DNA from 3 places in the Bradyrhizobium ingae genome. Region 1 is predicted to be linked to each of the others. Evidence: riboswitches for the same ligand, from Rfam matches in the RefSeq annotation. Region 1 holds a riboswitch; each other region holds the start of a gene.
The links. Region 1 has a riboswitch for ZMP and ZTP ahead of ACV1FX_RS02955 (serine hydroxymethyltransferase). Riboswitches for the same ligand answer to the same signal wherever they lie in the genome.
Positions count from the first base shown of each region.

Region 2: linked by a shared signal. The riboswitch ahead of purH (bifunctional phosphoribosylaminoimidazolecarboxamide formyltransferase/IMP cyclohydrolase) and the one ahead of ACV1FX_RS02955 (serine hydroxymethyltransferase) in region 1 are both predicted to bind ZMP and ZTP.
Region 3: linked by a shared signal. The riboswitch ahead of folB (dihydroneopterin aldolase) and the one ahead of ACV1FX_RS02955 (serine hydroxymethyltransferase) in region 1 are both predicted to bind ZMP and ZTP.

Region 1 covers NZ_JBVUBB010000002.1:69,593-73,870, forward strand. Annotated here, with positions in the region: gene ACV1FX_RS02945 (ABC transporter substrate-binding protein) at 60-1,043, shown strand; partial or broken gene fusA (elongation factor G) at 1,155-1,550, opposite strand; ZMP/ZTP riboswitch at 2,299-2,384, shown strand; gene ACV1FX_RS02955 (serine hydroxymethyltransferase) at 2,419-3,696, shown strand; gene ACV1FX_RS02960 (PDR/VanB family oxidoreductase) at 3,925-4,278, opposite strand, start outside.
Region 2 covers NZ_JBVUBB010000031.1:97,883-102,160, forward strand. Annotated here, with positions in the region: gene ACV1FX_RS31895 (MFS transporter) at 1-928, shown strand, start outside; gene purH (bifunctional phosphoribosylaminoimidazolecarboxamide formyltransferase/IMP cyclohydrolase) at 1,146-2,738, opposite strand; ZMP/ZTP riboswitch at 2,764-2,845, opposite strand; gene ACV1FX_RS31905 (heparinase II/III family protein) at 2,905-4,278, opposite strand, start outside.
Region 3 covers NZ_JBVUBB010000024.1:109,592-113,869, forward strand. Annotated here, with positions in the region: gene ACV1FX_RS28345 (lipoprotein-releasing ABC transporter permease subunit) at 1-1,232, shown strand, start outside; gene ACV1FX_RS28350 (ABC transporter ATP-binding protein) at 1,237-1,938, shown strand; ZMP/ZTP riboswitch at 2,160-2,244, shown strand; gene folB (dihydroneopterin aldolase) at 2,281-2,682, shown strand; gene ACV1FX_RS28360 (GNAT family N-acetyltransferase) at 2,739-3,245, shown strand; gene ACV1FX_RS28365 (hypothetical protein) at 3,701-4,240, shown strand.

The sequences.
Region 1 (4,278 bases):
CATGCCGCCGACACTGCTCACTGGCACTGAGATGATCTCACTGGCACTGAGGTGATCGAATGAAGCGGCGCGAACTTCTTGCGGGATTGTTGGCCGCCACGACGGCGAGCGCGCTGCGGGCAGCCGAGCCGAATAAGACCTACCGGCTGGCATTCCTGTCGTCGGTTGCCGACCTAAGCGAAACCGGCATTTACAAGCCTCTCTTTGCCGAGTTGCGACGACTTGGCTACGTGGAAGGACAGAACTTCGTTGTTGGGCGCTTCTCGGCAAAGGGAGATGCGTCGCGCTACGACACAACCATTCGCGACGGCGTCAGTTCGTCCCCGGACGTCATCCTCATTACGGGGACTAGCGATCTAGTTCTTCGAGTAAAAGCGCTGGTTCACTCCATTCCCGTCGTCGCGACGATGAGCGATCCGGTTGCATTGGGGATCGCCAACAATTTTGCGCGACCAGAAGGAAACATAACCGGGATCAGCGTGGATGCCGGGATCGAAATCTGGGGCAAGCGGCTTGGGTTACTTCTGGAGGCTGTTCCGACAGCCAGCCGCGTCGGATATCTTTTTACAGAACTGTACTGGAACAGCAGGGCCGGTGACGCTGCGCGCGCGGCAGCTCGCAAGTTCTCAGTTACGTTAGTGGGTTCGCCGATGCGGGCTCTGCAGGAGCCAGAATATCTACGCGTTTTTGATCTACTCCAACGTGAACACGCCGACGCCCTACTTGTCAACGAAACTGGAAATCACTTGGACAACCGACGTCTTATTGTGGACCTCGCAGAAAGGAATCGCCTCCCAACGCTCTATGCCTACCGGGAATTTGTCGATATCGGAGGATTGATGGCGTACGCCATCGACAGAAACAACATGTTCGGTCAAGCGGCGCGATACATTGACCTGATCTTCAAGGGAGCCAAACCCGGCGAGATACCGATCTATCAATCGGACAAGTACATGACCTTCATCAACCTCAAAGCCGCCAAGACGCAGGGCATCACCATCCCCGCATCACTGGTCCTCCGCGCCGACGAGGTGATCGAGTAGCTCCCTCTCGTTGCGGCGCATAAGTCCGGAAATGGCCCGATGGCGAAGTTCGACTTGCCTCCGAAGCCGTCCGCTGATCGGGATAGACCGGAAATACCCGCGGGATATCGATTAGCTGGTACTCGACGGCGTAGGCGTCGCAGCATAGTGATCGAAACGCATTGTGAAGGTTGCACGCCCCCGGCTCATCGAGCGCAGATTATTTACAAAACCACTCATTTTCAGGAGCGGCACCATCGCGTTGATGACAGTGGAATTGCCGCGCATGTCCTGGCCCTGGATCTGCCCGCGCCGCGAGTTGAGGTCGCCGATGATGGAGCCGGTGTAATCTTCCGGCGACACCACCTCGACCTTCATTATCGGCTCAAGCACCACCGAGCCCGCTTTATGGAGCGCCTCGCGAAAGGCCGCGCTCGCGGCGATCTTGGAGGCGAGTGGCGAGGAATCGACATCGTGATAGGCGCCGTCGATCAGCGTCACAGTGAGGTCCACAACCGGAAAGACGGCATCGGCCCTCGACTTTGGCTCAATCGCGATTTCGAGCTTTAACTGTGCGGACACTTCATCCGCCATTGCATACGGATTGAGTTCCGGATGGCCAGACTTCCACTTGACCCATTCATCGGCGTCGCGATGCGAAACAAAGTCAGCAATCGGGACATCAGTGAGGTCCGCCTGTCGGTGAATGACACGCCAGCCGCCCTCTTGAATGCGCTGAATAATGAAAGTTTGCACGGGCAAGGAGGTCATCGGCGAATGTCACAGGTGCAGGCTTCGGATTGTTTTCCTAAAGTTAGCACAATCTACTATGTGAATGGTTGACAAAATTGGCGTACGCAACCGATAGAGGACTCCGTAGGAGCGCTAGGTGTTGTACGCAATTTCCCATTGGCATGCGGGCTGGCACGCGCTCCTTGTCGTAGGTTGTTCTGTCCTTTGGCTGCTACGACATCTGTTAGCCGGTGCATGGATGCCGTCGGACGGCGGCCGCATGGAGGCCGAAAGGCGCGGCCGAGAACGAATTATGGAGAGTTACGACAAGTACATGGGCGCGATGACGACGATTAAGGACCGTCTCGCGTGTGGACGGCCTTCCGTTGCAGCGTGTCGACGGTAACTATGCCGCGGGCGCGCGACACGCAGGCGTAGATCTTGTTCTTCCGATTCCGGTGATCGCGTCCGCACGAGCTGCCGGTTGCGGAAGGTCCGCAGGTAGGCTAGCTTCTCCGCCACGAAGAGCCGCCGTGCTCATTCGTTCCCATCGCGCGACTGGCGAGCTGACGTGGAATTGACCACGGTGAAGCGCGAGGGGTTCCGACGCCGATCGCCTGGGCAACCAATCTGCTGGAAAAACAGCGTGATGAGGAGCCCAAGCATGCCGTCGTTTCGCAACGAACTGTCCATCAACGATTCCGAGATCGCGGCCGCCCTTGCGGGGGAAGAGCGCCGTCAGCAAGACGGCGTCGAACTGATTCCATCCGAGAATTACACCTACCCCGAGGTGCTCGAGCTGCTCGGATCGGTCTTCACCAACAAATATTCCGAGGGCTATCCCGGACGCCGGTACTATGGCGGCCAGCAGTTCACGGACGAAATCGAGAACCTCGCGCGCCAGCGGGCCTGCTCGCTGTTTCGTGCCGAGCACGCCAACGTTCAGCCTCTGTCGGGATCGCCGATGAATCAGGCCGTCTATCTCGGCCTGCTCGATCCCGGCGACACCATTCTCGCCATGGACCTGTCGCATGGCGGCCATCTCACCCACGGCGCGCCGGTGTCCCACATGGGGCGTCTGTTCAACTTCATTCGCTACAAGACGGATTCGAAGAGCGGAGCGATCGATTTCGACGCATTACGGGCCACAGCGCGTGAAGCGCGTCCGAAAATGGTGTTGTGCGGCTACAGCTCCTATCCGCGCGACCTGGACTATGCTGCATTCAAGAGCATCGCCGACGAGGTCGGCGCGCTCACGATGGCCGACGTGAGCCACTATGGCGGACTGATCGCCGCGAACGTCATGCGCAATCCGCTTGATGCCGGCTTCGATGTCATGACGACGACATCCCACAAGACCCTGCGCGGCCCCCGTGGCGGGATCATCCTGTGCCGGAAGGAACACGCCGCTCGGATCGATGCTTCCGTCTTTCCCGGTTTGCAGGGTGGACCTCACATGAACGTCGTGGCCGGGACCGCCGTGACGCTGAAGAAAGCGATGAGCCCGGATTTCCAGGCGTACGCGGGGCAGGTCTTGCTCAACGCGAAGATTCTGGCCGGAACGCTGATGGAACGCGGGATGAAGCTGGTCACGGATGGAACGGACAATCACATGATGGTCGTCGATACGGCGGCGTCCGTCGGACTGGATGGGCGGACAGCCGAGGACCTGCTCGATGCCATCGCCATCACCACCAACAAGCAGATCACTCCCGATGATCCGCGCCCACCGCTGAGGCCGAGCGGCATCCGCCTCGGGACACCAGCCGCGACCGCGCGCGGCATGGGCGACACCGAAATGCGTCGTATCGGCGAATTCATCGCCGCGGCTCTGCAGGCGAAAGGAGACGATGCCGTCCTCGCGCGCCTCAGGTCAGAGTGTGTCGAGATGTGCCGGGCTTTTCCTGTTCCAGGCGTGGTGCCGGGATCCGGAGCGAACTGATTGGCCTCGAAACTGCAGACCGCAATTTAACGCGCTGAGATTAAGCATGGAAGGTGCGCTCCCTCCCCCGCTTGCGGGGGAGGGCTGGGGAGAGGGTATCTCCACAAAGAGACTCCCCAAGAGGAGAGAGCCCTCACCCAGCGCTTCGCGCCGACCTCTCCCGCAAGCGGGAGAGGTGGAGGCCGCGGCCCTTTCCGTTCCTCCTAACAGATCCTGCTCCGGACTCGCTCAGATCGCATCCGCCCGTTGCAGCGTGTCCACGGTGATGGTGCCGCGTGCGCGCGAGACGCAGGCGCAGATCTTCTGGTTTTCCTGCTTCTGATGGTCGCTGAAGAAGACGTCGCGATGATCGATCTCGCCCTGGACGTCCACGACGTCGATCGCGCACAGACCGCATTCGCCGCGCTTGCAGTCGTACATCACCTCGTGGCCGGCGGCATTGAGCACGTCCAGCATGGAGCGTTCGCGCGGGATTTCGAGCTCGACGTCGGAACCCTTCAGACGAACGCGAAATGCTTCCGTCGGCAGCGAGCCGCTGGAGCCGAAGGTCTCGTAGCGCAGATCGGAGAGCGGGCGCCCGGC
Region 2 (4,278 bases), on a different contig from region 1:
GCGCATCGGACGGCTCTCCGGCAATGGCTGGGCCACCGGTTATGTCGGCGGCATCATCAGCCTGATCGTCGTGCTCGGCTTCCTCGCGGCGAACCCGGAGACCGGGCGTACGCTGCTTGGTTTCAAGCCGCTGTTCGGACTCGATCCGGCGATGCACGAGGGCGATCGCATCACGGGACCACTGACGGGCCTCTGGTTCATCGTGTTCGTGATTCCGATGTTCCTGTTCACGCCGGACTATCCCGCCAAGCGGCCGGTGCGCGCGGCGCTGCGCGCGGGCCTTGCGCAGCTGAAGCAATCGCTCGGCGAACTGCCGCGGCGGAAATCGCTGGCGACGTTCCTGCTCGCCAACATGATCTACACCGACGGCCTGGTGTCGCTGTTCGCCTTCGGCGGCATCTATGCCGCCGGCACTTTCGGCTGGCACACGATCCAGATCGGCACCTTCGGCATCATCCTGGCGATCGCCGGCACGTTCGGCGCGTGGCTCGGCGGCAAGCTCGACGATCTCCTCGGGCCGAAGCGCGTGATCGCGGGCAGCATGCTGATCCTGTTGCTATCGCTCACAGCGATCCTGCTGGTCGACAAGGATTCGATCCTGTTCATCAAGGTCGCGCCGCCCGAGCCGGGCGGCGCCCTGTTCGCCGGCGCGGCCGAGCGCGCCTATCTCGTGCTGGGCTGCCTGATCGGCGCCGCCGGCGGCCCGCTCCAGGCCGCCTCGCGCACGCTGCTCATCCGCCTCGCGCCGAAGGATCGCATCGCGCAGTATTTCGGCTTGTTCGCGCTGACCGGAAAGGTGACGTCCTTCATCGGCCCGCTGCTGATCGGCGCGATCACGGCCGGGACCGCAAGCCAGAAGGCCGGCATGGGCGTGCTGGTGGTGTTCTTCGCCGCGGGACTGGCGTTGTTGACGCGGGTGAGGGAGTAGCGGCACCACCGTCATTCCGGGGCATCGCGGAGCGATGAACCCGGGACCGCTGTTGCCAAGCATCCTGATGTCGTCCCGGCGAAGGCCGGGACCCATAACCCCAGGGAGAAGTTGTGGCGCGCGATTGCTAACCACCAGTCTTCGCCAAACTACTCCCTGTGGTTATGGGTCCCGGATTTGCGCTCCGCTTCGCTGCGCTTGTCCGGGACGACAGGAGTTAATGCCGGAAATGCCGTGTCCCCGTGAACACCATGGCGATGCCGTGCTCGTCGGCGGCCTTGATCACCTCGTCGTCGCGCATCGAGCCGCCGGGTTGCACCACCGCGGTGGCGCCGGCTTCGATGCAGGCGAGCATGCCGTCGGCGAACGGGAAGAACGCATCTGACGCGACGACCGATCCCTTGGTGAGCGGTTCGGCGAGCTTCAGCTCGTTCGCCGCATCCTGCGCCTTCCGTGCTGCGATCCGCGCTGAATCCACCCGGCTCATCTGACCCGCGCCGATGCCGACGGTGGCGAGATCCTTGGCGTAGATGATGGTGTTGGACTTGACGTGCTTTGCGACGCGGAACGCGAACTTCAAATCGCGCATCTCGGCATCATCAGGTGCACGCCTGGTCACCACCTTGAACGTCATGTCGTCGACCACGGCGTTGTCGCGGCTCTGCACGAGCAGGCCGCCGGCAACGGTCTTGGCGGTGAGGCCCGCCGAACGCGGGTCGGGCAGGCCGCCGGCGAGCAGCAGGCGCAGATTCTTGCGCGCGCCGATGATGGAGATCGCTTCCTCACTTGCGTCCGGCGCGATGATCACCTCGGTGAATATCTTCGTGATCTCGCGCGCGGTGTCGGCATCGAGCGCGCGATTCATCGCGATGATGCCGCCAAAAGCCGAGGTCGAGTCGCAGGCAAGCGCCCTGCGATAGGCGGCGACGAGATCGGGACCTTCCGCGACGCCGCAAGGGTTCGCGTGCTTGACGATGACGCAGGCCGCCGTGCGCTTGGCGTCGAACTCGCCGATGCACTCATAGGCCGCGTCGGTATCGTTGATGTTGTTGTAGGAGAGCTCCTTGCCCTGCAACTGCCGCGCCGTCGAGACGCCGGGCCGCTTGTCGGGCGTCGCGTAGAACGCGGCGGTCTGGTGCGGATTCTCGCCGTAGCGCAGCGCCTGGATCAGCTTGCCGCCGAAGGCGCGGTAGTCGGGCGCATCGATCTCGAGCTGCCGGTTGAACCAGTTGGAGATCGCGGCATCATAGGCGCCGGTGCGCGCATAGGCTTTTGCGGCAAGGCGCCGGCGCAGCTTCAACGTGGTCGCACCATTGTTGGCGGCGAGCTCGTCGAGCACGGCCTGGTAATCCTGCGCCTCGACGACGACCGCGACATCGTCATGGTTCTTCGCGGCGGCGCGGATCATCGCAGGACCGCCGATGTCGATGTTCTCGATGCACTCCTCGAAATCAGCGCCTTTGTCGACGGTCGCCTCGAACGGATAGAGATTGACGACGAGCAGATCGATCGGCGCGATGCCGTGCGTCTTCATCGCTTCCGCATGTTCCTTGTTGTCGCGGATTGCGAGCAGGCCGCCATGCACCTTCGGATGCAGCGTCTTGATGCGGCCGTCCATCATCTCGGGAAAGCCGGTGAGGTCGGAGACGTCCTTGACCTTGAGGCCGGCAGCCGCGATCGCCTTGGCCGTGCCGCCGGTCGACACCAGCTCGACGCCGTGGGCGGCCAGCGCCTTGGCGAATTCAATCAAGCCGGTCTTGTCGGAAACGGAAAGCAGTGCGCGGGTGACGCGGCGCGGATGGTCGGTCATGAGCAAGATCCTCTGTTGAAGGGAGTACCTATGCCCAGGCGCGCGGCAGCTATGTCCCGCGCTTCCCGATGGTGCTCCATCCAAGGTCGCCAGTTGCGCGAGCGGGTGCTCGTTAGCAGCTTTCGATGCCCTTCACAACGACCAGATGGGGCTGAGCCGCGCGCGTTTACAGCGGGAGTTCCGGCTCGCGCCGGGCATTGCGGCGGGCATTGGTGACCGCAGGCGAAGCCGTGGAGCGGACGAAGCTCCAGCGGATCGAGGGCGCCTGCCGCGCATCCTGCCGGATCACGATCTGGGCGGTGCGGCGCGGCCCGTCATTTCCGGCCAGGAAGACGCTGTCATCGAGATCGACCTTGTCGTCCAATGCTTCAAAGGTCCAGACCTCGCGGTTCGGCAGCACCAGCATCACGCCGCGGGCGTCCGACAGCCGGCTTGCCTTCACCGCCGGATGCAGATGGAAACGCAGCGCGAAATCCGCATTCGTGCCCTTCAGCCGTCCGCCCTGCGGCGGCGACAGCGTATCCTCGCCGTCGACCCGCGTCCCGTCATTGGCGATCATCACCACACGCCGGTGGATCACGCCGAACTTGGCGAGATAGCCGTCATGCGACGTCGTCAGCAGCGTGCCGTTCTGAACGACCTCACGAAAATTCTCGACGACGGACGGCCCGCTGATCACGGGCGCGCCGTGCAGCAGCTTCTTCATCGCCGACAGCTCGACGAACTGGCAGGACGATGTTTCGTGATAGCTCAGCGTCGAATGCGCCGCCGTGCCGCGCGCGAATGGCCGCCAATTGTCGCGCCCCGTCGTCGGCATGCCGCAATTGGTCACGATGCGGCTCGTGCCCGAGGACAATTCGAACGACAGGCAGCCGGCATGGGCGTCGTGGCTGACATTGGCGGGCGGCGGCGCGCCGGTGTCCATGATCAGCGTCAGCGCTCCGGCATCGAGGCGCTGGAAGCCGGTATGCGGCATGGTCGCCATCGGCGCGCCGTGGGTGTCGTCATAGGCCAGCAGCGTGGCGAGCAGATCCGACGACGTCGCGCTCATGCCGTTGAACAGCGCAAAGTTGCCGTCGCCGTGCCGGAAGAAGCGCAGCATCGGCATCATGCGGTCGATCGCGTTCAGCAGCGCCGGCGGCGGCGCGATGTTGCGCGCCGCAAAGGTCTGGCGCAGCGGCAACAGGTCGATCAGGAGCTCGATCAACGCACCCGGATTGCGGGAGATGTGTCCGCCGTCGGGAAGGATCTGGCGCTGCAATTCGTCGGACAGCTTGCGCGAGGCGCTGCGGATGTGGCGCGCCTGGTTGGCAAGGCACAGCGAGGCGTAGCAAAGCGCGATCAACACTTGCAGCCGCGGCACCCCGTCGGGGATGTCGACCATCGTGAAACGCAGAAGGCGAATCTCGCGGGCCAGCGCCCGCAGATAACGACGGTAGAATTTGTTGTCGGTGTCGCCGAGCACCAGGGGGGCCTGCGACAACAGCGAGATCACGCGCCGCGCCAGCACGTCGGCGCGGCGGGCCACGGGGCGGCGCTT
Region 3 (4,278 bases), on a different contig from region 1:
TCGAGTGGATGTTATCGGCGCGCTACCTGCGGGCGCGCCGCAAGGAAGGATTCATCTCGGTCATCGCCGGGTTCTCCTTCCTCGGCATCATGCTTGGCGTCGCCACGCTGATCATCGTCATGGCCGTCATGAACGGCTTCCGCAAGGAGCTGCTCGACAAGATCCTCGGCCTCAACGGCCATATCCTGGTGCAGCCGCTGGAATCGCCGCTGACCGACTGGAAGGACGTTGCCGAGCGCATCAGCCAGGTGGATGGGGTGCGGCTCGCCGCGCCCGTGGTCGACGGCCAGGCGCTGGCGTCCTCGCCGTTCAATGCCTCGGGCGTGCTGGTCCGCGGGATCCGCGCCGACGACCTGAACAACCTCACCTCGATCGCCAAGAACATCAAGCAGGGCTCGATCGAGAATTTCGACGAAGGGCAGGGCGTGGCGATCGGCCGGCGGCTTGCCGACCAGTTGTCTCTGCATGCGGGCGACAGTATTACCCTGGTCGCGCCGAAGGGCGCGGTGACGCCGATGGGCACGACGCCGCGGATCAAGCCTTACAAGATCGTCGCCGTGTTCGAGATCGGCATGTCCGAATACGACGCGGGCTTCGTCTTCATGCCGCTGCCTGAGGCCCAGGCCTATTTCAACCGTAACAACGACGTTACCGCGATCGAGGTGTTCACCACCAATCCCGATCGCATCGACGCGTTTCGCAAGTCGGTGACGGAGGCTGCCGGCCGGCCGGTGTTCCTGGTCGACTGGCGACAGCGCAACTCGACCTTCTTCAACGCGCTGCAGGTCGAGCGCAACGTGATGTTCCTGATCCTCACCATGATCGTGCTGGTGGCCGCGCTCAACATCGTGTCCGGCCTGATCATGCTGGTGAAGGACAAGGGCAGCGACATTGCGATCCTGCGCACGATGGGCGCCTCGCAAGGATCGATCATGCGCATCTTCCTGATCACGGGCGCCTCGATCGGCGTGGTCGGCACGCTCGTCGGCTTCTGCGTCGGCCTCGTCATCTGCCTCAATATCGAATCGATCCGACAGTTCCTGTCCTGGCTCACCAGCACGGAACTGTTCTCGCCGGAGCTCTATTTCCTGTCCCGGCTGCCTGCCGAGATCGACGTCGGCGAGACCACCGCGGTGGTCATCATGGCGCTGACCCTGTCGTTCCTTGCGACGCTCTACCCGTCCTGGCGCGCCGCGCGTCTCGATCCCGTCGAAGCGCTGCGGTACGAGTGAGGGCCTGATGGAGCAGGGGGCGGAAGATGTACCGGTCATTTATCTCCACGAGATAAAGCGGCAGTACGTGCAGGGCGAGAACGTGCTGACCATCCTGGACGGCGCCAAGCTCGCGCTGTGGGCTGGGCAGTCGGTGGCGCTGGTGGCGCCGTCAGGTTCGGGCAAGTCGACGCTGCTGCACATCGCAGGGCTGCTGGAGGCGCCCGATTCCGGCGAGGTCTATGTCGGGGGCTCGCCGACCTCACAACTGCCCGACATCGAGCGCACGCAGCTTCGCCGCACCGAGATCGGCTTCGTCTACCAGTCGCATCGGCTGCTGCCGGAGTTCTCGGCGCTGGAGAACGTCATGCTGCCGCAGATGATCCGAGGCTTGAAGCGCTCCGAGAGCGTCAAGCGCGCCAAGGATATCCTGTCCTATCTCGGGCTCGGCGACCGTATCACCCATCGTCCGGCCGAGCTGTCGGGCGGCGAGCAGCAACGCGTCGCGATCGCCCGCGCGGTCGCCAACGCCCCGCGGGTGCTGTTTGCGGACGAGCCGACCGGCAACCTCGATCCCGGCACCGCCGAGCACGTGTTCCAGGCCCTGATGCAGCTCGTCAAGGCAACCCAGGTCTCGATGCTGATCGCGACCCACAACATGGAGCTCGCCGGCCGTATGGACCGGCGGGTGTCGCTTTCCAACGGCCAGGTGGTCGAGCTCGACTAAAAAGCCCGAAAACAATCCCGCCGGGCGCAGCGTGGATGCACCTTGCCCACGGGAGAGGTGACTTGTGACCCGGGCTTGCACCGATTCAATCAGAACCAATCGAGCTTTACAGCCGGATCACCGGCATCTTGAACGGACCGGCATAGGCGGCTGCGTGCGCGACCGCTTCGTTGGCTACCTGCGGAAGCGATTGCATTTCGTGAACCCTGAAGCTATGAAATTGATGGTCGCGTGACTGGCGAGGCAAGGTGGACAACCACCGGGGAACGCGAGCAATTCACTGTGCCGTTCGCCTGGGCAATTGGGACATTCCCAATCAAAACGCTTCTTCCGGAGCTGCCCATGCTGACGTCGATCAGAATTACCGGACTTCAGACTTACGGCTATCACGGTCTGTTCGAGGAAGAGCGCAGGCTCGGACAAAAATTCAACTTTGACATTTTGGCCACGCTACAAGAGGTGCGGACCCACCTCGGGGACGATCTGGACTCGTCCGTGAGATATGACGCGGTCGTCGACGAAGCCGTCCAAATTGCAGCGTCAAGTAAGTTCCAGACTCTGGAGGCTCTAGGTGAAACGATCGCCGCAAGTCTGCTGCGGCGCTTCGCCATCATGGACAGCGTTACAGTCGCGGTTGCGAAATGCAGTCCACCTATTGCGCATTCGATAGAACAGGTCGGTGTCGAGGTCAGCCTGCGGCGTGCCGACCTCACGCTATCCCAGGATGGGATCGTCGGCATCTGACTCTCTCTACGTCCCCGCGTTCATGTCAGCGACTTTCATCACGGGAAGGGGATGCCATGGCGATCCTCACACGCATCGAACCAGATTGGGCAATTCGACCATTCCAGCCTGGTGAAGCGCCGGCGGTTCGGCGGCTCATCGAGGCCGTCTGGCATGAGCATTTTGCCGATCACCCTGAATCCTTTGTACGGGACTTCATTTATTCGCGTCTCTCGGACGTCGACAACGCGGAAACCATCTACGCTCAGCGGGGTCTCTTCTTGTGCGCGGTCGCCGAAAGCACAATCATCGGCACCGGTGCGATCAAAGGTGTCGACGATCGAGAGTGCGAAATGGTTCGCATGTTTGTCTCCCCAATCTACCGAGGTCGCGGGATCGCACGGTCCATCGCAGATGAACTCATCAGCTTTGCCCGTAGCGCAGGATATGATCGCGTTCGCCTGTCCAGTAACAACGCGCTGACGGCCTCCCATCGTCTCTACGAAAAGATGGGCTTCCGACCAGTGTCCCCCTGGGACCGAGGCGGCGAAACCTACTCACGGTACTACGCCCTCAGCATATGAAAGGCCAATATCAAGGCGGTCGCTCATCCCACCGAGGGTGTGCTGCATTTCGAGCTCATGAGCTTTCAGGCCAATGACGATCCCGGGTTGAAGCTCGTCGTCTACATCGGTCTAAATAGTAAGCGAGCTAAGAACCGCCGCAAATCAGTTCGCGACGGTTCCCTAAAGCGCGATGAGATCAGGATAAATCGCTGCCGCACTTTAGGTCGTTGTTTGAGCATGATCTTTTCGGAAAACCGCTGCGCGCTTTCCGGATCATGCTCTCGCGCGCCACCAGTTCCATCATCGAGTTCCAAAGGTTTCCGCTGCGGAACAGTGCGCGTGCATCGCGGCGCAACAAACGTTGCGGTTAGTTTAAGCGGCGAGCTGGAGCCGCTATTGGACCCCCGACGTCATCGGCCAGATGTGCAATGGCGGACGTCCGCATCACACCTTCAACCTGGGTAGGGAATTTAATGAAGATTCTGTCTGCGCTGCTCATGGCGGCGCTCATGCTCGCGGGCACAGGGGCAGGCCACGCGGCGGTTCGGATTGCCGACGACCCCGGCGGGCAGATCGGGACTTACCTTTCCAAGTACAGCGAACTTCGCGCTTCAGGCCAGTCGGTGATGATCGATGGTCTTTGCGCTTCGGCGTGCACCATCCTGCTCTCAACGATCCCTCACGACAAGATTTGCGTCACCTCGAACGCAACGCTTGGGTTTCACGCTGCGTATGATTTCGCCGGCAATGGCCGAACTGTCACTAATCCCCAAGCAACCCAGTTGCTCTATTCGGGGTATCCATCCCAGGTGCGGCGATGGATCGCGAGGCGCGGCGGCCTCACCCCCAGAATGATCTTCCTTCGCGGCAAACAGCTGCAAGCCATGTATCGTCCTTGCTACGTCGATGCCCGTGCTCCCGCGGCGATGCCAAGCGACTCTGCCTTCGTCGACCAGGAGCAGCGTGGCTTCCTTGCCAGCTTTGGCGCCCGGTCGGCACGTCCCCGCAAATAGCCAATTCCCCCACGTTCGCTCTCGCTGAGCCTCCCTGG